DNA from 3 places in the Roseibium sp. JB4-4 genome. Region 3 is predicted to be linked to each of the others. Evidence: predicted binding sites of a transcription regulator. Region 3 holds the regulator's gene; each other region holds the start of a gene.
What was found. Region 3 encodes LexA, which represses DNA repair genes until DNA is damaged. Its sites were predicted from a motif close to TGTTCNNNNTGTGTTCNG; they were not measured.

Region 1: a site for LexA is predicted at 3,218-3,235, ahead of recA (recombinase RecA). Genes of this name have one in related genera too.
Region 2: a site for LexA is predicted at 5,221-5,238, ahead of ACZ1HV_RS17230 (helicase-related protein). Genes of this name have one in related genera too.

What each region holds. Positions count from the first base shown of each region.
Region 1 covers NZ_CM146333.1:5,487,733-5,495,921, reverse strand. The annotation lists gene alaS (alanine--tRNA ligase) at 1-1,779, opposite strand, end outside; gene recA (recombinase RecA) at 2,098-3,168, opposite strand; gene ACZ1HV_RS25855 (carbohydrate kinase family protein) at 3,485-4,408, shown strand; gene ACZ1HV_RS25850 (pseudouridine-5'-phosphate glycosidase) at 4,514-5,446, shown strand; gene ACZ1HV_RS25845 (DUF3772 domain-containing protein) at 5,451-7,634, opposite strand; gene ACZ1HV_RS25840 (hypothetical protein) at 7,613-7,870, opposite strand.
Region 2 covers NZ_CM146333.1:3,653,851-3,662,039, reverse strand. The annotation lists gene ACZ1HV_RS17245 (DUF1254 domain-containing protein) at 1-210, opposite strand, end outside; gene ACZ1HV_RS17240 (cytochrome P460 family protein) at 347-943, opposite strand; partial or broken gene pyc (pyruvate carboxylase) at 1,135-4,574, opposite strand; gene ACZ1HV_RS17230 (helicase-related protein) at 5,397-8,189, shown strand, end outside.
Region 3 covers NZ_CM146333.1:255,487-263,675, forward strand. The annotation lists gene ACZ1HV_RS01235 (ComEC/Rec2 family competence protein) at 1-1,341, shown strand, start outside; gene lexA (transcriptional repressor LexA) at 1,366-2,088, opposite strand; gene ACZ1HV_RS01245 (PPC domain-containing DNA-binding protein) at 2,246-3,115, opposite strand; gene ACZ1HV_RS01250 (acyl-CoA synthetase) at 3,112-4,698, opposite strand; gene ACZ1HV_RS01255 (alpha/beta hydrolase) at 4,853-5,662, shown strand; gene fumC (class II fumarate hydratase) at 5,685-7,070, shown strand; gene ACZ1HV_RS01265 (FadR/GntR family transcriptional regulator) at 7,146-7,892, opposite strand.

The sequences.
Region 1 (8,189 bases), 690 kb from region 3:
AAGCCGTTCCGATGTGACCAATGAGCCTTTCTGTGCGACGTGGTTTCCCAGGACTTCTCGCAGCGCTTCATGGACCAGGTGCGTTGCCGAGTGGTTGGCCCGGATCCCTGTGCGCCGACCGTGATCCACCTTCAACTCAAGCGCAAGACCGGGCACCAGGGTCCCTTCTTCCACTGTCACGGAATGAACAAACAGGCCATCGGCCTTTTTCTGGGTGTTCGTGACAATTGCCGTTACGCCATTCGTCTGCACCACGCCGGTGTCACCGACCTGACCACCACTCTCGCCGTAAAACGGTGTCTGGTTCAGCACCATGAAACCATTCTGGCCTGCGGTCAGTTCAGCAACCTCTGCATCCTCAGACGCAAGGCCCGCAACGACACCTTCGGCAATCTCGGTTTCATAGCCCAAAAAGTCGGTCGCACCGTATTTTTCCTTCATGGCAAACCAGATCGTCTCGGTCGCCGCGCCGCCGGCACCTGACCAGGCAGCCCGAGCTTCGGCCTTTTGGCGCTCCATGGCCGTGTCGAACGCGTCCGTATCGACGGATATATCTCTGGCGCGCAGGGCGTCCTGGGTAAGATCTAGCGGAAAACCGTAAGTGTCATAGAGTTTGAATGCTGTTTCCCCGTCTAGCCGACCACCAGCCGACAGATCCTGCGTGGCGCTGTCGAGCAGGCCAAGGCCTCGCTCAAGCGTTTTGCGGAAACGGGTCTCTTCAAGCTTCAGCGTTTCCGTGATCAGGTCTTCTGCCCGGCCAAGCTCCGGGTAGGCCCGGCCCATTTCACGAACAAGAGCGGGCACAAGCTTATGCATAAGCGGTTCGCTTGCGCCCAGTAGATGGGCATGGCGCATTCCGCGGCGCATGATCCGGCGCAGCACATAACCGCGGCCTTCATTGGATGGCAGAACACCATCTGCGATCAGGAAGCTGGTTGAGCGAAGATGGTCGGCGATCACCCTGTGACTGCCTAGCGCGTCCCCTTCCGCATCAACACCGGTCGCGTTTTCCGAGGCGGCAATCAATGCCCTGAAGAGATCGATATCATAGTTGTTGTGAACGCCCTGCATGACAGCCGCAATGCGTTCGATCCCCATTCCGGTGTCGATCGACGGGCGCGGCAGGTCGAGACGCTTTTCAGGCGTCTGTTCATATTGCATGAAGACCAGGTTCCAGATCTCAATGAACCTGTCGCCATCTTCCTCAGGCGTGCCTGGAGGGCCGCCCCAAACATGGTCACCATGGTCGTAGAAGATTTCTGAGCACGGGCCGCACGGACCGGTATCGCCCATGGACCAGAAATTGTCCGAAGTCGGGATGCGGATAATCTTGTCTTCGCCAAGCCCGGCAATCTTCTTCCAAAGATCAAATGCCTGATCGTCCTCGGCATAGACCGTCACCAACAGCTTGTCCGCCGGCAGACCGTACTCCTTGGTGATCAGGTTCCATGCAAGTTCAATTGCCCGGTCCTTGAAGTAATCACCAAAGGAGAAGTTTCCGAGCATTTCGAAAAACGTATGGTGGCGCGCCGTATACCCGACATTGTCGAGGTCGTTGTGCTTCCCGCCTGCACGCACACACTTCTGGGATGTCACCGCCCGTTGATAATCGCGCTTTTCAAGACCGGTGAAAACGTTCTTGAACTGGTTCATTCCCGCGTTCGCAAACATCAAAGTCGGATCGTTCCGCGGTACCAGCGGACCGGAATCGACCACCTCGTGATCGTTCTTCTTGAAATAGTCCAGGAAGGCGGTGCGAATTTCGTTTACGCCGGTCATTCGGGTCTCACATCGGTCTGAGCCCGAAGATGCGGGCCAGTTAATTGGCTTTCTGATATCGCAGGTCCCCAGATTGGGATACCGGCCGGAAGAGCCTTTTAACTTTGACCTACAAACCTGTCCAGCAGTTGCGAAGAAGCTCGCTCAGAGAAACTGCGGATTTGCCCGTTGCCGCCGGCATTTTCAGACAGACCCGCAGGCGACTTCAAAGATGAAAAGACAAAACCCCTCCTTGATCGGCAAGGAGGGGTTCAAAATTTTGCTTATCAGACAAGATCGCGTCTGCGAACAGACGTCAGGGATGAGAGGAGAAAGATCTCAATCCTCGTCTTCTTCTGCGCCGCGTTCAGGGTCGATGATTGCTTCAGCGATAAGACCTGCATTCTGGCGAATGGCCAATTCAATCTCTTCAGCAATTTCCGGATTGTCCCTCAGAAACTGTTTGGCATTTTCACGGCCCTGGCCGAGCCGCTGGCTGTTATAGGAAAACCAGGCACCGGACTTTTCGACAATATTGCCTTTGACACCAAGATCGATCAGTTCGCCGGTTTTGGAAACCCCTTCGCCATAAACGATATCGAATTCAACCTGCCGGAAAGGAGGCGCAAGCTTGTTCTTGACCACCTTGACGCGCGTCTGGTTTCCGACCACCTCATCCCGATCCTTGATCGCGCCGATGCGGCGGATATCAAGGCGAACCGAAGCATAGAATTTCAGAGCATTACCGCCCGTCGTCGTCTCGGGCGAGCCGAACATGACACCGATCTTCATCCGGATCTGGTTGATGAAGATAACCATGCAGTTCGACTTGGAAATCGACGCGGTCAGCTTACGGAGCGCCTGGCTCATCAAGCGCGCTTGCATGCCCGGCAGACTGTCACCCATCTCCCCTTCCAACTCCGCCTTAGGGGTCAGGGCCGCAACGGAATCGATAACCAGAACATCAATTGCCCCTGAGCGCACAAGCGTGTCGCAGATCTCAAGCGCCTGTTCACCCGCATCCGGCTGGGAAATCAGCAGATTGTCGATGTCGACACCGAGCTTTCTGGCATACAAAGGATCAAGAGCATGCTCCGCATCAACGAAGGCGCAAATACCACCGCTCTTCTGAGCTTCGGCAACAGTATGAAGTGCCAGTGTGGTCTTACCTGACGATTCCGGACCGTAGATCTCAACGATACGTCCGCGCGGCAGCCCACCGATACCCAGCGCGATATCCAAACCGAGCGATCCGGTTGAGACAGACTGTATCTCCACTGCGTCCCTCTGACCCATACGCATGATGGATCCCTTACCGAAGGCTCTTTCGATCTGGCTCAGCGCTGCATCAAGCGCTTTTGTCTTATCCATCTGGCTGCTTTCTACGAGACGAAGTGTACTTTGTGACATGGCTTACGCTCCTTATTCCACGATGGACGCGCTGTTTCAATGAGAGCTTTGTACACTTTTTGTTCTCATTTGACAAGTCGGCGAAACCGATTGGTATTAAAACGGAAATGCTTGTTTGTTTCCAGTATGTTCTCTGTAGAACGTTTGGAGCTAACGCTGCGTAACTATTTCATTTGCGACACCTGTGATTCTATATGCCTGGAGAATCAACCGGCCATCGGCAAGGAGTTGCCGCATCAGGTTCGATCTGTTAGCCCGCTTGTCCTGTGTCTCAACGTCCGCCACTACCGATCGAGCTCTGGAGAAGTAATCAGGCGTGTCCCCGTCCTTCGAAAGTCCTGTTATTGCACTTGGTGCAATTCACTATGATACGATTGCGCATGGAGCTGAAGTGATCCGGCCCGAGACGTCCACGCCGGCGCGCTTCCACGCAAAACCAGGCGGAGTGGCGACGAATGTCTCTCGTAACCTTTCAAGGCTGGGTGTTCAAACCAAGCTCATCGGGACAGTTGGAGACGACGCTGCTGCGCAGATCCTCAAAGAGCAATTGGGTGAAGAAGGGATCGAACACTTCACCGTCACCAGATCGGGTTTTTCAACCGGACAGTATCTGGCGTTACATGATCCGGACGGTTCGCTGAAAGCCGCCTGCGTCGATGACCGCATCCTCTCCGAAGCGCCTGCCGACCTTTTCTCAGACATCGTTGACCGCTTGTCTGCAACTGCAGACGAAAAGACAATCTGGTTTGTCGACGCGAACCTGCCAGCCCCGATGCTTGAGGGCCTGGCGTCGCAAATCCAGACTGGAAGGCTGATGGCCAATGCGGTTTCGGATGCCAAGTCCCGGCGATTGAAACCCCTGCTCTCTCGCCTTGACTGCCTCTATCTCAATCGCGGAGAGGCCGCCGCGTTGACCGGATTGCCAGCTTCAGCGGGCCCAGATGAAATTTCTTCCGCCCTCGTCGACGCAGGTTTGAAAGCCTTCGTTCTGACAGACGGACCTTCCGGCATAATCGTTTCAAACAAGGGTTTGATCACCAGACTTACACCGGAAAATACGGATGTCGTCGACGTGACCGGCGCAGGTGATGCATTGACGGCGGGCAGCCTCGCAGCAGTTTCCAAGGGGTACGCTCTTGAAGAGGCGGTGAGGTTCGGCCTGAGGGCAGCGGCCCTGACCCTTGCCAGCACGGGCGCATTGGCTGAAACACTTTCCTGGGAAGCTTTGACCGCTTTTTGACCAAACGGACAAACCAATCACTTGGCGAGTTCTCGGTGCGAGCTTATAAGAGCGTCAAACGATAAAAGGGCTCTGCGCCCGTGGAAACAATAAGAGGCCTCTTCCGTGACACGCCCAAACCTCAGCACTTCAGTCAAAGACCTGCTTGTCTACAACGCAGAGGTCCGCGATGCACTTGCCAGCGAAAAACCGATCGTTGCGCTGGAATCCACGATTATCACGCACGGGATGCCCTTTCCGAAGAATGTCGAAACAGCCCGGCTGGTCGAAGCTGACATTCGTGCCGAAGGCGCAGTCCCAGCCACCATCGCACTGATGGACGGCAAGATCATGATCGGCCTGTCCGACAGCGACCTGGATCGCCTGGCTCAAGCTGAAGACGTTATGAAGTGCTCACGCGCCGACCTCACTTTTGCGCTCAGCACCGGCTGCTACGGCGCCACCACCGTTGCCGCCACGATGATGGCAGCGCATGTTGCCGGGCTGAAAGTGTTTGCGACCGGCGGCATTGGCGGTGTTCACAAGGGCGCGGAGACAACGTTCGACGTGTCTGCGGATCTCGACGAGCTTGGACGAACACCAGTCTGCGTTGTTTCAGCAGGCGCAAAGGCGCTGCTGGATATTCCCAAGACGCTGGAAGTGCTGGAGACCAAGGGGGTCCCGGTTATCGCTTTTGGCACTAGGGAACTGCCGGCATTCTGGTCCAGGATCAGTGGTCTCCAGGCGCCCTACACACTCAATTCGGCCGCTGAGATCGGAAACCTTTTGAAAATGCGGCAAAACTTTCCAGATCATGGTGGTGTCCTGATTGCCAATCCGGTGCCTTTGGCAGATGAAATACCCGGATCCGAGATGGCCGGCCATATTGACGAGGCTATCCGGCAGGCTGAGGCCCGGAATGTAACTGGAAAGGACGTCACGCCTTTCGTTTTGGGCGCAATTCTCGACCTGACGGCTGGACGCAGCCTCGACACGAATATCGCACTTGTACGCAACAACGCCCGCCTGGCAGCCCGTATCGCGGCTGAACTTGTCTAGAAGGTCAGGATGCCGGGGATGGATCAGCTTTTGCTTTTCCATCCAGGGCACTCAACACCTTGTCGATATCCTTGATATGCAGATCACGCTGGGGGATCGGGATTTCAATCCCTGATTTGCCGAATTCATTGTAGATGGCGAAAAAGAGATCCGACTGCGTCGTCAAAATATTATTGACGTCTTTCAGATAGCACCTGAGTTCAAAGTTCAAAGCATTCTCGCCAACCCCCATGAAGAGGACAAACGGCACCGGATAGCGCGCAACGGTGTAGTGTCCACGGGCCGCTTCGATCAAAATGGCCTTCACCCTCTCCAGGTCACTGCCGAATGCAACCCTGATTGGAAGCATCAATCGGCCGGACTTGTTGCTCAAGGTCATATTCTTGACCGTGCCGGCAATCAGATCCGAATTTGGAATGATGACATCATGCCGATCGAAGGTTTCTATCCTGGTCGAGCGAACGGAAATGTCGCGGACATAGCCCATATGACCGGAAACCTCGATCCAGTCCCCTTCCTTGATCGGCCGCTCTATCAGCAAGATGATGCCTGAGACGAAATTCGAGACAATGGTTTGCAGCCCGAACCCGATACCAACCGAGAGTGCCCCAGCCACGACGGCAAGGCTGGAAAGGTTCAATCCAGCGGTTGAAACCGCCACCAGAATCGCAAGCGTCAACCCGACATATCCGGTCCCGGTCACGATGGCCGTCTGCGCACCGACATCCATGCGAGTTTGCGGCAGAACCGATGTCCTCAGCAGGTTCTTCAGCCAACGTGTGATCAGCACGCCGATTGCGAAGACAACCCCAAGAACGATCAGAGAATCCAGTGACAAGCGGATATCCCCGAACTGAACACCCCCGATCAGCAATCGCCAAGCATCTGCGATATCCGTTGCCCTTGCGCCCCATGTCAGTGCGATGAGCGGCGTAAAGATCGCCACAAGTGGAACAATCAGTCCTATGGTCACCAGAATTGGTGTTGGAGCCGTGTCTTCCCGGTCGGTCGCGGTTTTCACCAGAAGCTGTGCCAGGTGGTAGAGCATGAAGCCCAACCCCAGCTGCGCGACCGTCATGATCATCGGAATGATGGCAGCCCTTGCCAGTTCCACATAACCGACGAGGGTCACACTGACTGCCAGGAACGCAGACGCCTTCATCAAGAGGGAAAGAAACAACAGAAAACCGGATTCTTGCGGTTTGACCGAAGCTTCTTCGATTTCCTCATCTTCGTCAGGTTCGGCAGTCTCTTGCGTTTGGTCGGACGCATCCGCACCTTTGTTTCTGATGATCCCCGCCAATGCCCACAACAATACGGCTGCGGTTGCAATAAGCGGCACCGACAACACCGAGATCGCGCTGTCGCCGAAAGCATTGTCAAGCTGCAGCGTTTCCAGAGCGACTTCGACCATCATGAAGGCACCGAGCCCCTGGCAAAGCCGCAGGCCCAGCTTTGCCTCGCGGTCCTCGAGCTCCAACAAGCGCCAGCGGGTCAGACCTGGCGCAAACAGCGTGTGCCCCAGCCAGTTGGCGATCACCATGAAAAGCGCCACGATCGGCGCTGCCGTGAGCGCAATTCGGGCGCTGTTGGGATAAATGTCCAGAACCGGTATGACGAGGAGGATCGACAAGGCGCCGATTGCCGGTAAAACCAGGAAACTGAGATTATAGATCACAGCAAGTGCAAGCGAGCGGCCACCGCGTTCCTGGCGCTCACTCAGCTTCAATAGCAACCGATGGATGGGCATTCGCCCAACGACAATGAAAAATATGCCGAAGGCGATAAGCGCCAAAGACGTCGGCACGGTTTGTCCGAGCGCTTTCGATACGCTGGGGCGTTCCAGTTCCCCTTGTATGTCGCGCTGCAGCCGTCTCCAGAATTGGTTGATTTCCTGAAAACCACTGGTCCATGTCGCCGGTACGAGCGGCGACGGATACCGGGTCAGCAGGCTGTCGATCTTCATCGACCTGATCTGCCGATCGACCTCCCGAATGAGCACATTGGCAAGGTTCGTGATTTCCCTTGCTTCGCGGATCGGTGCATTGGCTTCGGCCAGCGCATCCGTCAGCTCCTTGCGCCGCTCGGCAATCTCCTCAGGTTCATCCTGCCCACCCGAAGGTGGCGATCCCAGTGCCCTCAGCTGGGCGGCAAGTGTTTGCGCATCTATGCTGCCCGTTTCAACCACTCGAGAGTTTCTGTCGCGCACCTCGACAAGTTGTTGACGCAATAGCTCAAGCGTTCCGGTCGAGACTGTGCCTTGCTCCAGGGCATTTGACGCACGCTCGAAGAGATCGAGAACCGGGGGGCAGCTGGCACCGGGTCGCTACCGGCTTCCTGGGCATAACTGGCACCCACCGACAATTGCAGTGCCAGCAGCAAGGCAACCAGCAGCGAGAAACCAAAAATTTTTATCTGTTTCATCACTTTGCCATGCCAACGCGTGCCTGTTCCGATCAAGACCGAAAGTCTTTCCTGACCACTTGTTAATGCATTCTTCTGTGGCAAAGCCATGAGCGCAAGGTCACGAAGGTCACAAGGGCAAAATGCAGGAACTCTGGTCTTCGAAACATACTTGTCGCAAAAGCCGCCTATGGAAAGGATCAAACGGGTCCGGCTCGACGAATGAACTTGGCCAGTTTCCCTTGCCAACCCGTTGACAGAGCGGCGTAAGCCTGCCCTAACATGGCCCTTTACGACGTAAACAGGACGAAGCGGCGCTGGACCACAAAAATCGACGCCG
Region 2 (8,189 bases), 2.5 Mb from region 3:
GAGAACATCGAACATAAGGGTACTGGTCTCGGGTGTCGGCCTGCCGTCGATGAACTTGAGGGTGCCGAAACGGGTCTCGACTTCGTCCGGCGTCAAGATGTCTTCAGGGATCGGCGTATTGTATCCCGGTGGATTGACGGTTTTGTCCGATGCCAAACCCGGCTGACCGAGACAAAGACAAGCGGCAAACAAAAGACCAGTTCGTTTCATCATTCCCTCCCGGAAGTCACACAGGCATCGCACTCGGCAGCCTTTGAACAACTGGAAGACGAAACAGAAAATGAATCAAGCTGGTGATTTTGCCGGTGGAGCGTCATCGCTCCACCGATGGGTCAACTCATAAAGGCTACCTGATACGCGCGTCTTCGACCGGATAACCAAGACCGCCTTGCTCGCCAAAGTTTTCCAGGTGACATTCACTGCATGCGGTCATGACATTGACCGCTTGAGGGGCACCATTCGGCGCAACCATCATGTAGTACCAGTCACCGGTCTCCTGTGACGTACCCGCGCTTACCTTTTCCATCAGAAACAGAGGGCCCTTGCTGACTTTGCCGTCATCGTCGATCGCAAAGGATTCCTTGGCGATCTTTGTGCCAGCCGGAACCTGAACATCCTCCGGCTTGTATTTCAGATATTCATCCGCACCGATCGCATTCACGTAGGTGACAAGAAACCGCCCCCCATGAAATCCGGGTGCTGCGGGAAAGGCACTTGCTTTTGTCCAGCCCGGATAGTCTTTGACAAAGTCTTCGGAGATCCAGCGTTTCGGGCCTTCTTGATATCCCGCCTGCAGATCGGCTTTCAAACAATCATAGACGCTCTCTGCTTCGTCGCCGCTGAGTTCATAGCCAGGTTTGTCGACATCGCAGGCAGCATGCGCTGTCGCGGAAATCAAAAGTGTTGCAAAAACTCCTCCCAGATAAATCGGTAGCTTCTTCATTTCTCTCTCCCATTGTCGCCAGCCCCGCGTGGAGCTGAAGGAAAGAAGCTTCCGGTCCAGAAAGGCGCACGCACAATTCACATGACCGGTGTCGGCACGTGAAAAGCCGTGAGCCTGAAGTTTTTCGGCTTACATGACAGTTGGTTATGAAGCGGATCGCAGGAACTTGCGATCCGCTCAAGTCTGCTCGATCAGCCTTCGAACACCACCAGGAGGTCCTTGGCGTCGATTTGAGCGCCGGGCGACACCAGGATTTCGGCAACTTTGCCATCACGCTCGGCATGCAGTGCCGTTTCCATTTTCATGGCTTCGATAGACACCAGAACGTCGCCCGCCTTCACGTCCTGACCCGCGGCAATGGCGACGGTTGAAATGACGCCTGGCATCGGCGCTCCGACGTGCGCTGCATTGCCGTCTTCAGCTTTGCGCATTGCAGCGGCACCTGATGCACCATGCGCCCGGTCCGGAACCTTGACATTTCTCGGTTGCCCATTGAGTTCGAAGAAGACTTTCTTCTCACCCTTTTCGTCCGTCTCGCCGATCGCCTGACAGCGCACTACCAGAGTTTTGCCCGGCTCGAGGTCGACAAGAACTTCGTCACCGGCTTCAAGCCCGTAGAAATAGACCGGTGTCGGCAATACCGAAGTCGGGCCATATTGCTGGAAGGCATTGTCGAAGTCAGTGAACACCTTCGGATACATCAGATAAGACGCGAGCTCAGTGTCATCCAAGTCGCGGCCTGTCTTGTCAGCGGCGGCCTGGCGCTCTGCATCCAGATCCGCTTCTGCCAGCAAAGACCCGGGCCGCACCTTGATCGGAGTTTCACCCTTCAGCACCTTTTGCTGAAGGGCTTCCGGCCAGCCGCCTGGCGACTGTCCGAGATCCCCATGCAGCATCTTCACAACGCTGTCCGGGAAGGCGACATCCTTCCCAGAGTCTTCGACATCCTTCACGCTAAGGTTCTGGCTAACCATCATCAATGCCATATCGCCGACGACCTTGGAGGACGGTGTGACCTTGACAATATCACCGAACATCTGGTTGGCATCGGCGTAGGCCTGTGCAACTTCATGCCAGCGGGTTTCAAGACCGAGCGACCGTGCCTGCTCTTTCAGGTTGGTGAACTGCCCCCCGGCATTTCGTGAAGATAGACTTCTGAGGCTCCGAAACGCAGGTCACTTTCAAAGGCCCGGTACTGAGTCCGGACGGCTTCCCAGTAGAATGAAATCTGGCGGATGGTCTTGGCATCGAGCCCTGTGTCGCGCTCGCTACCGCGCAGTGCTTCGACAATGGAACCGAGACAAGGCTGCGACGTCAGGCCTGAAAGGGCATCCATCGCTGCATCGACCGCATCGGCGCCTGCTTCGACCGCCGCCAGTATCGTCGCAGCGGCGATGCCCGATGTATCATGCGTGTGGAAATGGATCGGCAGATCGACTTCCTGTTTTAAGGTCCTGATCAGAAGTTTTGCGGCTTCCGGTTTGCACAAGCCCGCCATGTCCTTGATACCAAGAATATGCGCTCCTGCTGCTTCCAGCTCCTTGGCAAGACCGACATAATACTTGAGATCATATTTCGGACGGGCGCTGTCCAGCATGTCGCCGGTGTAGCAAAGAACGCCTTCACACAGTTTTCCCGATTCCTGCACCGCGTCCATCGAGACACGCATGTTTTCGACCCAGTTCAGGCAATCGAAGACGCGGAAAAGATCGATGCCGTTTTCGGCTGCCTGCTTGACGAAGTAGCGAACCACATTGTCCGGATAATTTGTGTAGCCGACCCCGTTGGAACCGCGCAGCAGCATCTGGAGCAGGATATTCGGCGCTCTTTCGCGGATCTGATGCAAACGCTCCCAGGGGCTTTCGGTGAGAAAGCGCATGGCAACATCGAAAGTCGCACCACCCCAGCACTCCAGAGAGAACAAGTTTGGCAAACCGGTTGCGTAGGCATCGGCCACATTGACGATATCGTGGCTGCGCATGCGAGTGGCCAGCAGTGACTGGTGCCCGTCGCGCATCGTCGTGTCGGTTATCAGCGCGCGCTTTTCCGCCTTCATCCAGTCGGCGAAACCCTTCGCACCCAGTTCATCGAGCAATTGCCGGGTTCCAGCCGGTTTGCCGTCGCCAAAATCAGGAACGATTGGCGCAGACGCATCCTTGGGCGGCCTCTCGCGGTTCTTGGTTTCCGGATGCCCGTTGACGGAAACGTCGGCAATATAGGTCAGGAGTTTGGTTGCCCGATCCTGCCGTTTCGTCTGCTCAAAGAGAGCAGGCGTGTCGTCGATGAATCTCGTTGTATAGGCATTGGCCTTGAAATCATCGTGTCCGATGATGTTTTCAAGGAAGACCAGGTTCGTGGCAACGCCGCGGATCCGGAACTCGCGCAGCGCGCGGTCCATGCGTTTGCGCGCATCTTCGGCCGTGGGTGCCCAGGCCGTAACCTTTTCCAGCAGCGGATCATAGAAACGTGTGATCACCGCACCGGAATAAGCTGTCCCGCCATCCAGGCGAATGCCAAATCCGGTGGCGCCTCGATAAGCCGTGATGCGCCCGTAGTCCGGAATGAAATTCTGTTCCGGATCTTCGGTCGTAATCCGGCACTGCAATGCGTGACCGTTGAGACGGATCATTTCCTGCGGCGGGACACCGCTCTCCGGCGAACCGATCTTGTAACCGTCCGCAATGTGGATCTGCGCCTGCACGATGTCGATGCCGGTGACTTCTTCCGTCACCGTATGCTCAACCTGGACACGCGGATTGACTTCGATGAAATAGATGGCGCCCGTATCGGCGTCCATCAGGAATTCGACCGTACCTGCACCGCGATAGTTGACTGCGCGACCTATCTTCAGACCGTATTCGCAAAGTTCCTGCCTTTTGGCCTCGTCGAGATATGGAGCCGGAGCCCGCTCGACGACTTTCTGATGCCGGCGCTGAATGGAACAATCACGCTCGAACAGATGCACAACGGATTCGCCATCGCCGAGGATCTGCACTTCCACATGCCGGGCGCGCTGAACCAGCTTTTCAAGATAGATCTCGTCCTTGCCGAAGGCGGCCATTGCTTCGCGCTTTGCGGCCAGAACTTCCTTTTCCAGCGTCGCTTCGTCGGGGATCACCCGCATCCCGCGTCCGCCGCCACCCCAGGAGGCTTTCAACATGACGGGATAGCCGATGCTCTCTGCCTGGCGCCGGATTTCATCCATTTCATCTGGCAGTGGATCAGTCGCCGGCATGACCGGAACACCAGCTTCAATCGCAAGATTACGGGCAGCGACCTTGTTGCCCAGACGGCGCATGGTGTCGGATCTGGGTCCGACAAAGGTAATTCCCGCAGCTTCACAGGCGTCAACGAATTCCGGGCTTTCGGAAAGGAGACCATATCCTGGATGGATTGCATCCGCCCCGGAAAGCTTGGCAACACGTATGATCTCGTCGATGGACAGGTAGGCCTCGATGGGGCCAAGCCCTTTTCCGACCTGGTAGGCCTCGTCGGCCTTGAAGCGGTGCAGCGCCAACTTGTCCTGTTCCGCATAGATCGCAACGGTTTTCAGACCAAGCTCATTGGCCGCCCGAAACACCCGGATCGCAATCTCGGATCTGTTCGCAACGAGAATTTTTGCAATTGCCAAACGCCCTCTCCCCTAACTTTGAGCCAAATTTCAGCCACTTTCGGCAAGATTTCTACTTTGGTAGGAGGCGCTTGAAAAGGGGCAGAAGGTATGTCCTTTTTTTAAGCCGGAGAAAATTTTTGCGCCTGCACCGCTAACTCATAGAAAATGAACACTAATCCGGCCTAAGTCTCCGACGGATTACCGTTTTCGATTTATTTGCAGTGCAGCAAAACGTCAGCCATTTTCCTGCACTTGCAAAATTTTTGAGCGCATTTTTCAACTCTGAACCAAATTGAGACACTGTTCTGAACACCAGGTTGACTGCCTTTTGTCGGCGCCCGGGATATCGGTTCAAAAATCCGTTCTGCCGCATGCTAACCTACCAAATCTGGTACGAACAAACCCGCAACTTTTCTGAATCAGCGATTCGTCCAGGCTTCGTTCACCCTGTGTCCAAAGGTAAACGGACGAGCCTCCAAGGTTATTCCGGCAATTTTCGGAATTTTAATTCTTGACAGCGATTCGCTCCAAATCACTCTCATTGATAGATTTTGACTCAAACTATTGACCAGATTCAGGATTTTGTACCCAATAGCACTAAAGAGTCTACATCTCGTAGGGAACAAATCCTGAATCAACAAGAGTCCGCGATTCGGTTTCGGTTTGTTCCAGAGTCGTTCTCCACAAGAATTTTTCAATTGAAAAAAGAGACGTTTTTGACCATTTGGATAGGGACACAACGCGCGGCGCCGTGCTAGATACGCTCCACCATATTTAGGGCCCATTCCAATGGCGTCCTTTAGAGCGCCTTGCCAAAGAAAGCCAACCAAAACCACTTCCATGCCACGCCCCCAACCACTGCCGCTGCCGCCGCAAGCCCGGTCCCGTACTGTCACGGCCGTGCTCGGACCGACGAACACCGGCAAGACTCACCTCGCAATAGAACGCATGCTGGCGCAGTCCTCAGGTCTGATCGGCCTGCCATTGCGCCTTCTGGCGCGCGAGGTCTATGGGCGCGTGGCGGACCGGGCGGGCAAAGACGCCGTTGCCCTGGTCACGGGTGAAGAAAAGATCATTCCGGATAATCCGCGGTTCTGGGTCTCGACGGTCGAGGCGATGCCGCTGGATCTTAAAACCGAGTTTGTCGCTATAGATGAGGTGCAGCTCGCCGGAAATCTGGATCGGGGGCACGTTTTCACCGACCGCATCCTGAATTTGCGCGGCATGTCGGAAACCCTGTTGCTGGGTTCGGCGACGGCGCGACCTTTGCTGGAAAGGCTTCTGCCGGGTCTCAATGTCGTGACCCGGCCGCGTATGTCCATTCTGGAATATGCGGGTTCCAAAAAGGTGTCCCGTCTGCCGGCCCGGTCCGCGATCGTCGCATTTTCGTCCGACGAAGTTTATTCGATCGCTGAACTCATCCGCCGGCAACGTGGCGGTGCTGCCGTCGTCCTTGGCTCACTGAGCCCAAGAACCCGGAATGCCCAAGTTGACCTTTTCCAGAATGGCGATGTCGATCACCTCGTTGCCACAGATGCCATCGGCATGGGCCTCAACCTCGATGTCCACCACATCGCCTTTGCGGGCAACAGGAAATATGACGGATACCAGTATCGGCAATTGACGGCTTCTGAGATGGGTCAGATCGCCGGGCGCGCCGGAAGGCACACCAAAGACGGCACCTTCGGTGTCACCGGTCGGGTCGACCCGTTGCCTGACGAACTCGTCGAACAGATTGAAAGTCATCAGTTCGGAAGCCTGAAAGTGCTGCAATGGCGCAACAGTTCTCTGGATTTTTCTTCCATCGGCTCGCTTCGGAAAACCCTGGATGCAGTGCCGAAAGAAGAGGGTCTCGCCAGGGCACCCACCGGCGATGACATCACGGCGCTTGAACATTTATTGCGCGACAACGCAATATCTGACATGGCAAAGGGTGAAAAAGCGGTCGAATTGTTATGGGATGTGTGTCAGGTCCCAGATTATCGCAAGATTGCACCCGCGAACCACGCCGACCTTTTGAACACCATTTACAGCCATTTGATGCGGCACGATGTCATTGCTGACGATTGGTTCACGCGTCAATTGGCCTTCGCAGACCGCGCAGATGGTGATATCGACACACTCGCAAACCGGATTGCTCACATCCGGACCTGGACTTATGTCGCGAATCGTCCTGACTGGCTGGCCGATCCGGCTCACTGGCAAGGTGTGGCAAGCGGCATAGAAGACAAGTTATCTGACGCCCTTCACGAGCGGCTGACACAGCGTTTCGTGGATCGGCGGACAAGTGTATTGATGCGACGTTTGAGAGAGAACGCAATGCTGGAAGCAGAAATTACATCGAGTGGCGATGTGCTCGTTGAAGGTCAGCACATCGGAAATCTGCTTGGCTTCCGCTTTGCTCCCGACGCGGCGGCCGAGGGCCCGGATGGGAAGACCGTGCGCGCAGCCGCCCAGAAGGCACTGACGACCGAGATCGAGTCTCGCGCCGAAAAGCTCGGCAAGTCGGAAAATACCGATTTTGTGCTGACATCGGATGGCACCATCCGCTGGCGGGGCGAACCGGTCGCCAAATTGGTTGCCGATGAAGACCTGCTTGCGCCGACGGCACTGCTGCTGGCGGACGACCATTTGTCAGGTCCGACAAGGGAAGCTGTCCAGAGCCGCATCGACCTTTGGGTCAAGGCGCAGATTGACACGTTGCTGAAACCGCTCGTGGACTTGAAAAACGGTGAAGATCTGGAAGGTCTTGCGCGCGGCATTGCCTTCCGCATCGTTGAGGGTCTCGGCATTCTTGAACGCCAGGAAGCGGCAGACGAGATCAGGCAACTCGATCAGGACATGCGCGCCTCATTGCGCAAGCATGGCATTCGTTTTGGTGCGTACACCGTTTTCGTACCCGCACTATTGAAACCAGCCCCCAGCCAATTGCTGGCACAGCTATGGGCGCTGAAGCACGGCTCGCTTGACATGAATGGCATGGCCGAGTTGCCACAGTTGTCCGCGTCGGGCCGCACTTCCATTCCGGTTGATGAAAGCATCGACAAGGCGCTCTACAAGGTTGTCGGGTTCAGGGTCTGCGGTCCTCGGGCCGTGCGTGTCGACATTCTGGAACGCCTGGCAGACCTGATCCGGCCATTGATCGCCTGGAAGCCGCTTGATGCGGAGGTTGCGCCGCCGGAAGGGGCAATCGAAACCGGTAGAGGCTTCACCGTAACTGTTGCAATGACGTCTCTGCTCGGATGCGCTGGTGAGGACTTTTCCTCGGTTCTGAAATCGCTCGGCTACCGTGTTGAAACAAAGGAAGTGCAGCGTCCGGTCACTGCAAAGGCAGCAGTCGACGGGTCCGAAGCGACGGCAGTACCGAGCACCGTCGAGGACGCGTCCTCCGCAGAAACGCCGGAAGAGCCCGCGCAGCCCGCCGCAGACCAAGATGAAGCCAACGCTTCGGTCGCGGCTGAAACGCCGGTTGCTGCTGCCGACGGCAGTGCAGACACACAGGCTGTTGATGTCCCCGCTGCGGAGGCGGAACCTGCCGGTGAAGAGCAATCAGAAGGTCTGACTGCGGAACCGGCAGTGCAATCGGCGGAGGCGGAAGCAGCTGAAGGCAACGCCCAGTCTGACACTGTCCAG
Region 3 (8,189 bases):
GGTTATTTGCTCATTTCCGGCGCGGCCGTCGCAACTCAGCGCTCATTTGTGATGATCGGACTTGTCTTTCTTGGGGTTTTGGTAGGCCGTCGTGGTTTGACGCTTAGAAGCGTTGCTCTTGCCGGATTTCTGCTTCTGTTGATTTCACCAGAACGCTTGTTTTTTCCCGGGTTCCAAATGTCCTTCTCAGCTGTCATTTGCCTTGTCGCCGTCTATGAGCTTTGGCGCAGTCGAGACAAAGAGAGCTGGAAGAAAGACGTTCGTGTTGGCTTGCTGCCAAGGATCTTTGCTTCTTTGGGAAAGTGGTCATTCGGTCTGCTTGTAACGGCAGTTGTTGCCGGACTTGCAACGGGGATTGTCGGGGCACACCATTTCGGCCGGATTGCGCCCTTTGGCGTGGTTGGCAATATGCTCGGAATGCCTGTCTTTTCATTGCTGGTCATGCCTATGGGTGTTCTTGCGCTCATCCTAATGCCATTCGGACTGGCCGCAATTCCTCTTGCCTTTATGTCGATTGGCATTTCCTGGTTGCTTGATATTTCAGAATTCACCGCAGCTCTGGGGGGCGATACAGGGACCGTCGGCAATCTCTCCGCGTTGCCTACCCTGTTTTTGATAAGTGCGCTGTTTCTGGTTCTTCTGGTGCCGGGGCGGTGGCGTTTGTTTTCAGCAGCGCCATTTGCCCTGGCGATACTCCTGATTTTCTTGTCTCGGCCTCCCGATATTCAAATCGCGTCTTCGGGTTCGAGAGTTGCGGCTCGCGACGAAAACGGTTTCTTGAACCTATCAGTCAACCGTTCTTCCTTCGTGACAGAACTCTGGCTTCAAAAAGAAGGGGTTTCCGTGTCTGCGATTAAATCGCGCAAGATGAAATCGCCCCAGCGGAACTGCGATCAATCAGGATGTGTGATCAGAGCGCATGCGCCAGTCGATCAATTGCCGAACGGTCAAAACGTCGAAGTGCCTGTTTCAATTGCATTTCCTCGGCATGCGGACGCTTTATTTCAGGATTGCCAATTTGCCGATCTGATCGTGACCGATTTAATCGTTCCAGATGGTTGCCGAGCAGCCATTGTTATTGATGCAGAAACGAGAGCCAGGCGAGGGGCGGTGTCTATTTGGCTGTCTGCGCAAGCAACGGCGCGCGACGACAAATTGCCTGACAAGCAGCAGCACACCGCTGAAACCGGAAATCAAAAGATTGATGGCACTGACAGGCGTGACACCCAAGCCGCAACCACCATCGTCTCAAAAATGATTTTCGCAATTCCAGAGGCACCAAGACCCTGGCACCAAATAGGAGAAATGACGCGCGCAAACCTGACCTCGAAAGCCAAGTGAAGCCGTTAGTAACGACCGTACGATCTAATACTGGCGAAACAAAGCAACGAGACGTCCTTGAACACGAACACGCCCCGGTCCGAAAATTCGGGTCTCATAAGCTGGATTTGCGGCTTCGAGTGCAATGGACGCACCTTTTTTGCGAAGTCGCTTCAATGTTGCTTCCTCATCGTCAACCAGTGCAACGACAATGTCACCGCTGTCAGCTGAATCTGTCCGACGAATAAGGACCGTGTCACCATCAAGAATGCCGGCTTCGATCATAGAGTCACCGCGCACTTCCAGTGCGTAGTGTTCGCCCTTGCCGAGAAGCTCTTGAGGGACAGTGATTGAATGACTGTGGTTCTGAATTGCTTCAATCGGAACACCGGCGGCGATCCGGCCCATAACAGGTATTTCTGTGCCTGCGACTTCAGGAACAGATGGAGCAGGAGAAGGAGACTTGGCGCCTTCTCCCTTGCCAAGAGAGCCCTCGATGACTTCGGGTGAGAAACTTCCACGTGGTCGTGGAGCCCCAAGGCCGGGAGCAATTGAGTCCGGAAGGCGGACAACTTCCATGGCTCTGGCCCTGTTTGGCAAGCGACGAATAAAGCCGCGTTCCTCAAGAGCCGTAATGAGCCGATGGATACCAGACTTGGAACGCAGGTCCAGCGCGTCCTTCATTTCATCGAAGGACGGTGGAACACCAGTTTCCTTCAGTCTTTCATGAATGAACATGAGCAGTTCGTACTGCTTGCGCGTCAACATAACGGTTACCCCTGACCTAGAATCGGACTGGTACAAATCGAGAACACCTTAGCTGTTCCTATTGTGTTCTGCAAGGGTAAATGTTCTCTTACTGTTCTATTGCCGCCGTTTTCACGGAATTGAACGGAGTTCATCAATTACGGCTTTAGAACGTGTTTCAGTCAGTTGAAATCAGCAGCAATTCGCAGGTTACGAGGGTCGGGCACCCGCCGGGCTGTGCAACCCCTTGATGGAGATTTCCGTCGAGATCTATGCAGCGTATCTGAATCCGTTGGCCTTGATTGGGTTCGCAGCCACTACCTGATTGCAAGAGGATTTCAGAGATAAGGCCTGTCATGGGCGGCGACGATGTGAATTCAGCACCTGCGAGACTGCCGAGACCGACAACCTTGAAGGTGTTGGCCCCAATAGTCGAAGCGAGATCGCAGATACTGTCGTGAAGATCCTCAAATGGTGCCAGCGTTGTGATGAGAGCGTTCGGCGGAGTGGAGGGGGCGACGATGGTTTGCGATGGCTTGATGCGGAAAAGCGTAAACTCAGTTTCGAGGTCGTATTCGGCTTCGAAACCAGCTCCCGTTAAGCCATATCCGGTCAGATCCGCTTTCCTTGCGAGGGACACGCTGTCCGGAAGGAGGTGGCCGAGATGGACATTGCCGTTTTCAAGCCAGTAGGCGTGAATATGCGCAAACCACTTGCCGTCCCGGAGGCCCAGAATGGCAACGGCTTCGATGAGTGTTGATCCTTCGGAGGCCTGTTTGTCGCTATACCAGGCGGCATGCCTGTCGTCGATCGCACGATCCGGCATGACATAGTCAAAGGCGTTGAGTTCCACGCCACCGAGATCAAGTATCGCGGATTGATAGCCTGACGCTTCGATCCACTGGCCAAGCTTTTCCAGCAGACCACCTCCATCGGACAAGGACAGCGCAACCGGTTCAGCATGGCATGGGAGAGAGGGTCTGCGTTGAGATGCAATTGGTCCAGGGTGCTTGATATCATCAAGTGTCCGTGGAACTCCGCGTCTCATATCAAGCCTTTTTCGATCAGAAATTCACGTACCAGCTTTTTCGTGATCTTTCCGTAAGCGCTGGTGGGCATTGCTTGAATAAACAAATATCGATGCGGTCTCTTGTATCGGGCGATCTTTCCGGCAAGAAATTCGCTCAATTCTGCCGCTTCCGGTTCCGGTTCAGAATTGGTTGAGGCCACACACACCGCAAGTCCGACTTCTCCCCATTGAGGGTCTGGAATGCCAAGAATTGCAACCTCCGACAAGGAAGGATGTGCCAACAAAACTTCCTCCACTTCCTTTGGGTACACATTCGACCCGCCTGAAATATACATGTCTGACGCGCGACCGGTTAGATAGAGATACCTGTCTTCGTCCATATGACCGATGTCCCCGGTTCGAAACCAACCGTCGCGAAACGCGTTTTCATTGGCGGCATCGTCTTCCAGGTAACCAGCGCAGACCGCAGCCCCGATGACGCAGACCTCACCTGTTGTTCCAGGTGGCAACAAGGCACCAGTTTCATCCTGTATCGAAACTTCAATTCCGGTCCGTTCGGTGCCGCAAGTGCCGATGCGCGCCTCAGGGCCGTCTTCTTGCACGTGATCCTGAGGGCGCAGGACGGTTATGTTGCCTGTCACTTCACCAAGTCCGTAGTACTGGACCAAAACAGAGCCCAGCTTCTCGAGAGCCAGCTTCTGATCTTCGCGGTACATCGGAGCTCCGGCATAAATCACATGACGAAGGCTCGAATGATCGTAGCGCTCGACAGCCGGGTCTTCGACGAGGCGTTTCACAATAGTGGGAACCGTGAACATGTTGCTGACCTTGTGCTTTTCGATCAGTTCGAAAGCGACTGTGGGGTTAAAGCCAGTTCTTGGCATCAGGACATGTGCCGTTCCTGCGGAAAGCTGCGCGATTTGCTGGAGACCTGCGCCATGCGAGAGAGGTGCTATCACGAGCGATGCATCTTCTTCGTTTGTTCCTGGCATCAGGTCTGTCATGTAGTTGACTGCAACGAAGCCGATTTGGCCATGCGACAGGACCACCGCTTTTGGCCGGCCGGTGGATCCGGATGTGAAGAACAACCAGCAGGGATCAGTGTAGTCGACCGGTGCATTTGGAAATTGTGTTCCCATGTGGCTGGTTAACAAGGTTTCATAGGAAACGCCAAAGGCGCTTTCTCCAATGCTAACGATACCGCGCACGTCCGGATTGGCAGCCTTGACGGCTTGTGCCTGTTCTTCGAAGTCTGCGTCGCAGAGCATCACCTTGGCTTTTGATTTCTCGCAAGTGTAGGCAGTCTCCGCAGGGGCTTGTCGAAAGTTGCAGGGTACCCAGATCGCACCAAGACGAAAGGCAGCAAGCATGATTTCGGTCATTTGATTGGAGTTTTGCGCCTGAACGAGAAGGCTGTCACCCTTGGTGATGCCGAATCTATCGCTTAGGGCTGCCGCGAGCGCTGAGACGCGCCTGTCGAGTTCCTGCCAGGTCCAGGTGTTGTCTTCCCAGATGATTGCCGCGCGGTTAGGCCACCGGGCCGCGTTTTTGGTCAAGAAGTGTGCCAAGTTGGCGACCCGGTTCGAGCTACGCTCTATCATTGGCTAAGTTCCCTTCATCCCACCCGGAAAGTCCAGAAACCTAGGCTGAGCATCATAAGCTTGACAAGCTGGCAAGGAATGAAACGTTCCCCAGACACAAATATCCGTGCAAGGATACCTGTTGTGTTTCGCAATAAGAGACTTTGAGCGGGAAATGAACGAGCAAGAGACTTTCGATTGGGACGATGCATATGCAAATGCTGCGCACATTCAAGATGCTGCGAGCTTTCCGCCGCGCTGGGAAAAGGAAGCCAGTGCGTTCCGGGATACCTGGCCCATAAAAGAAATCGATGTCGTCTATGGTGATAGTGAACGCCAAAGATTTGATATTTTCAGTCCTGACGGGCCATCACGTGGTCTGATGGTTTTCGTGCATGGTGGCTATTGGCTGCGTTTCGACAAATCCAGCTGGTCGCACCTTGCTGCCGGTTGCCTGAACCAGAACTGGACCGTTTGCCTGCCTTCGTATGAGCTGGCACCTTCGGTCAGGATTGAAGATATCACCTTGCAGATTGGAGAAGCCATCAATACAGCCGGTGACCGTTTGGACGGGCCTATACGTCTTGCTGGTCATTCTGCGGGCGGTCATCTGGTGACACGGATGCTTTGTGCGGATACACCGATTTCGCCAACCTTCCTTGGAAGAATTGAGAAAGTGGTCTCCATTAGCGGACTTCACGACCTTCGTCCGCTCAGGAAGACCGCCATGAATGCATCTTTTAATTTGTCGGAAGATGACGCAGCAAGGGAGAGCCCGGCTCTTGCAGAGCCTCTCAGGGAATGCCCCGTCGTCGCGTGGGTTGGAGAAGACGAGCGCCCTGAATTTGTACGCCAGTCGACCTTGCTGGCTCAGGCTTGGCCAACCGCGACTTGTCATACAGAACCTGGCCGGCACCATTTTGACGTGATTGAAGACCTGATCGATCCGAATAGCGGGCTGGTGTCCGCTCTGTTGAAGGACTGACCTGGTAAGCGGGGAATGCCGAATGCGCAGAGAAAGCGACAGTCTTGGGGAAATCGATGTACCGGAAGACAAATACTGGGGTGCTCAGACACAGCGCTCCATAGAGTATTTTTCGATTGGAACCGACCTCATGCCAATTGAGTTGGTTCACGCCTACGGCTATTTAAAGAAGGCTGCTGCGCTCACCAACGCGGATCTAGGACTTCTGCGAGAAGATCTGGCTGACCTCATCGTCCGGGCCGCGGACGAAGTGATAGAGGGAAAGCTGGATGTCCACTTTCCCTTGCATGTCTGGATGACTGGCAGCGGTACGCAGACAAACATGAATGTGAATGAAGTCATTTCCAACCGCGCCATCGCAATTGCGGGTGGAGTTCTTGGGACAAAGGACCCGGTCCACCCCAACGACCATGTCAACATGTCCCAGTCATCAAATGACACTTTTCCGGCTGCGATGCACATGGCGACCGCCCTACAAGTGAAACAACGTTTGCTGCCCGGTGTGAGACGCCTTCACGACAGTCTCAAGGCCAAGTCGGCAGCTTGGGATACAATCATCAAAATCGGGCGCACGCATATGCAGGATGCAACGCCATTGACGCTTGGTCAGGAGTTTTCAGGTTACGCAGAACTGTTGAAGCAGGATATCGAACGCATAGAATTTTCGCTTCAAAACGTCTATGGGCTCGCGCTTGGCGGAACGGCTGTCGGAACGGGGATCAATACTCACCCAGACTTCGCGGTCATGTCAGCTGCAAAGATTGCAGAATTGACTGGACTTCCTTTTTATACCGCGCCGAACAAGTTTGCGGTTCAGGGCAGTCATGATGCACTGGTTATGCTGAGCGGTGCTCTGCGCACACTGGCAGTCTCGCTGTTCAAGATTGCAAACGACATTCGACTGCTTTCCTGTGGTCCGCGATGCGGTTTTTATGAACTGATCATTCCAGCAAATGAACCAGGCTCTTCCATCATGCCGGGGAAGGTCAATCCGACACAATGTGAGGCCCTGGCCATGGTAGCGGTCCAGGCTATGGCAAATGACGTTGCCACGGGAATTGGCGGTGCAAGCGGGTATCTGGAAATGAATGTCTACAAGCCGCTGATGATCAACGCGATTCTGCAATCAATCCGGATTATGGGGGATGGCTGTAGCAACTTCTCTAGTTTCCTCGTTGAAGGCATGGAGCCAAACGAAAAACGAATTCGAGAGTACCTTGAACAGTCCTTGATGCTGGTAACAGCATTGAGCCCTGTTATCGGTTATGACAAGGCCAGCCATGCGGCTCACCACGCCTTTGAAAATGACATCACGTTGAAGGAAGCCTGTTTGGCGCTGGGCTTTGTGCTGGAGGAAGAATTCGATAACGTTGTCGACCCTACAAAAATGCTCGGTCCATCGTTGTAACCGGTCTTAAAGCAGATTATCGCGGTGCTTGTCAGCGAGTGTCACGACCCGGTGATTTGGTCATGTTGCCCGGTGTCAAGCAGAGATAAATCTCTCCGCAGTCAGTTTGTTTTGCATAAGCATGTCGCGCATGCGGACCCGCGAAAGCTCTGTCTGGCCTGACTTGATTGCTTCAGCTACTCCAATGTGGTCATGCATGGAGAGGTGTTCCTTCCGCTCAACCTTGCGACCCGCCGAATACGAAAAAATCAAGACGGCATAAATCAGATTTTGAAGCTGAGCCAACATCATGTTGCCGCTGGCCTGAAGGATGGTCGCGTGAAACGCGTAGTCCGCGCCGATGACGTTCGTTTCGTCGTTCATTTGAGTCAGGCTTTGCGCAGCAGCCAGTATCCTGCCCCGCTGTTCCGGACTGGCATTTTCAGCTGCCAGGGCAGCCGCTTCAGGTTCGAAAATGAGACGCAGCTCCGTTGCTTCAGCAAAGATGCGCGCAGTCAACGGGCTTTCGGGATCGTGCCAGCGAATGACATCGGGATCCAACAGGTTCCAGTCTTCGAAAGGACACACCCGCGACCCGTAGCGGCGTGCCGTTCGAACAAGGCCTTTGCCGCACAAGACCTTGATGGCTTCTCTCACAACAGTTCTTGAAACGCCAAGCGAATCTACCAGCTCATCTTCTTTAGGCAGGACTGCGCCGGTCTTATAGTAACCGCGCGCAATACGTTTGCCCAAATGTTCCACCGTGTCCTTCACAGCACCAGTCGGCAATGAAGTCAGAACCTTGTCAGGCAGGGTGAAGGAAAGATGGGTTGCTTTGTTCATCGTATCAACTCAAGTGGTCGTGGTGCCAGAACCGGAAGTAGAACTCGTTGGGCTGCCGACGTCTTACATTTATGTTTTACAGGGGATTCTCGAGAAAAACTAGAATTATCAAGGATTAATATGGCACCAAAAAATAAAATTAACCGATAACTTGCGTATTCTCACGTTGTTTAGGGTGAGGCATTGTAAAATAACCTGATTGTAGGACAGATTTTTTATGGATAGTCGACAATTCCAGACTATTTCGTCGATAATTGAGATTTTATTTGTAGCTTTTTGCAGCTAAAATTGTTGCAA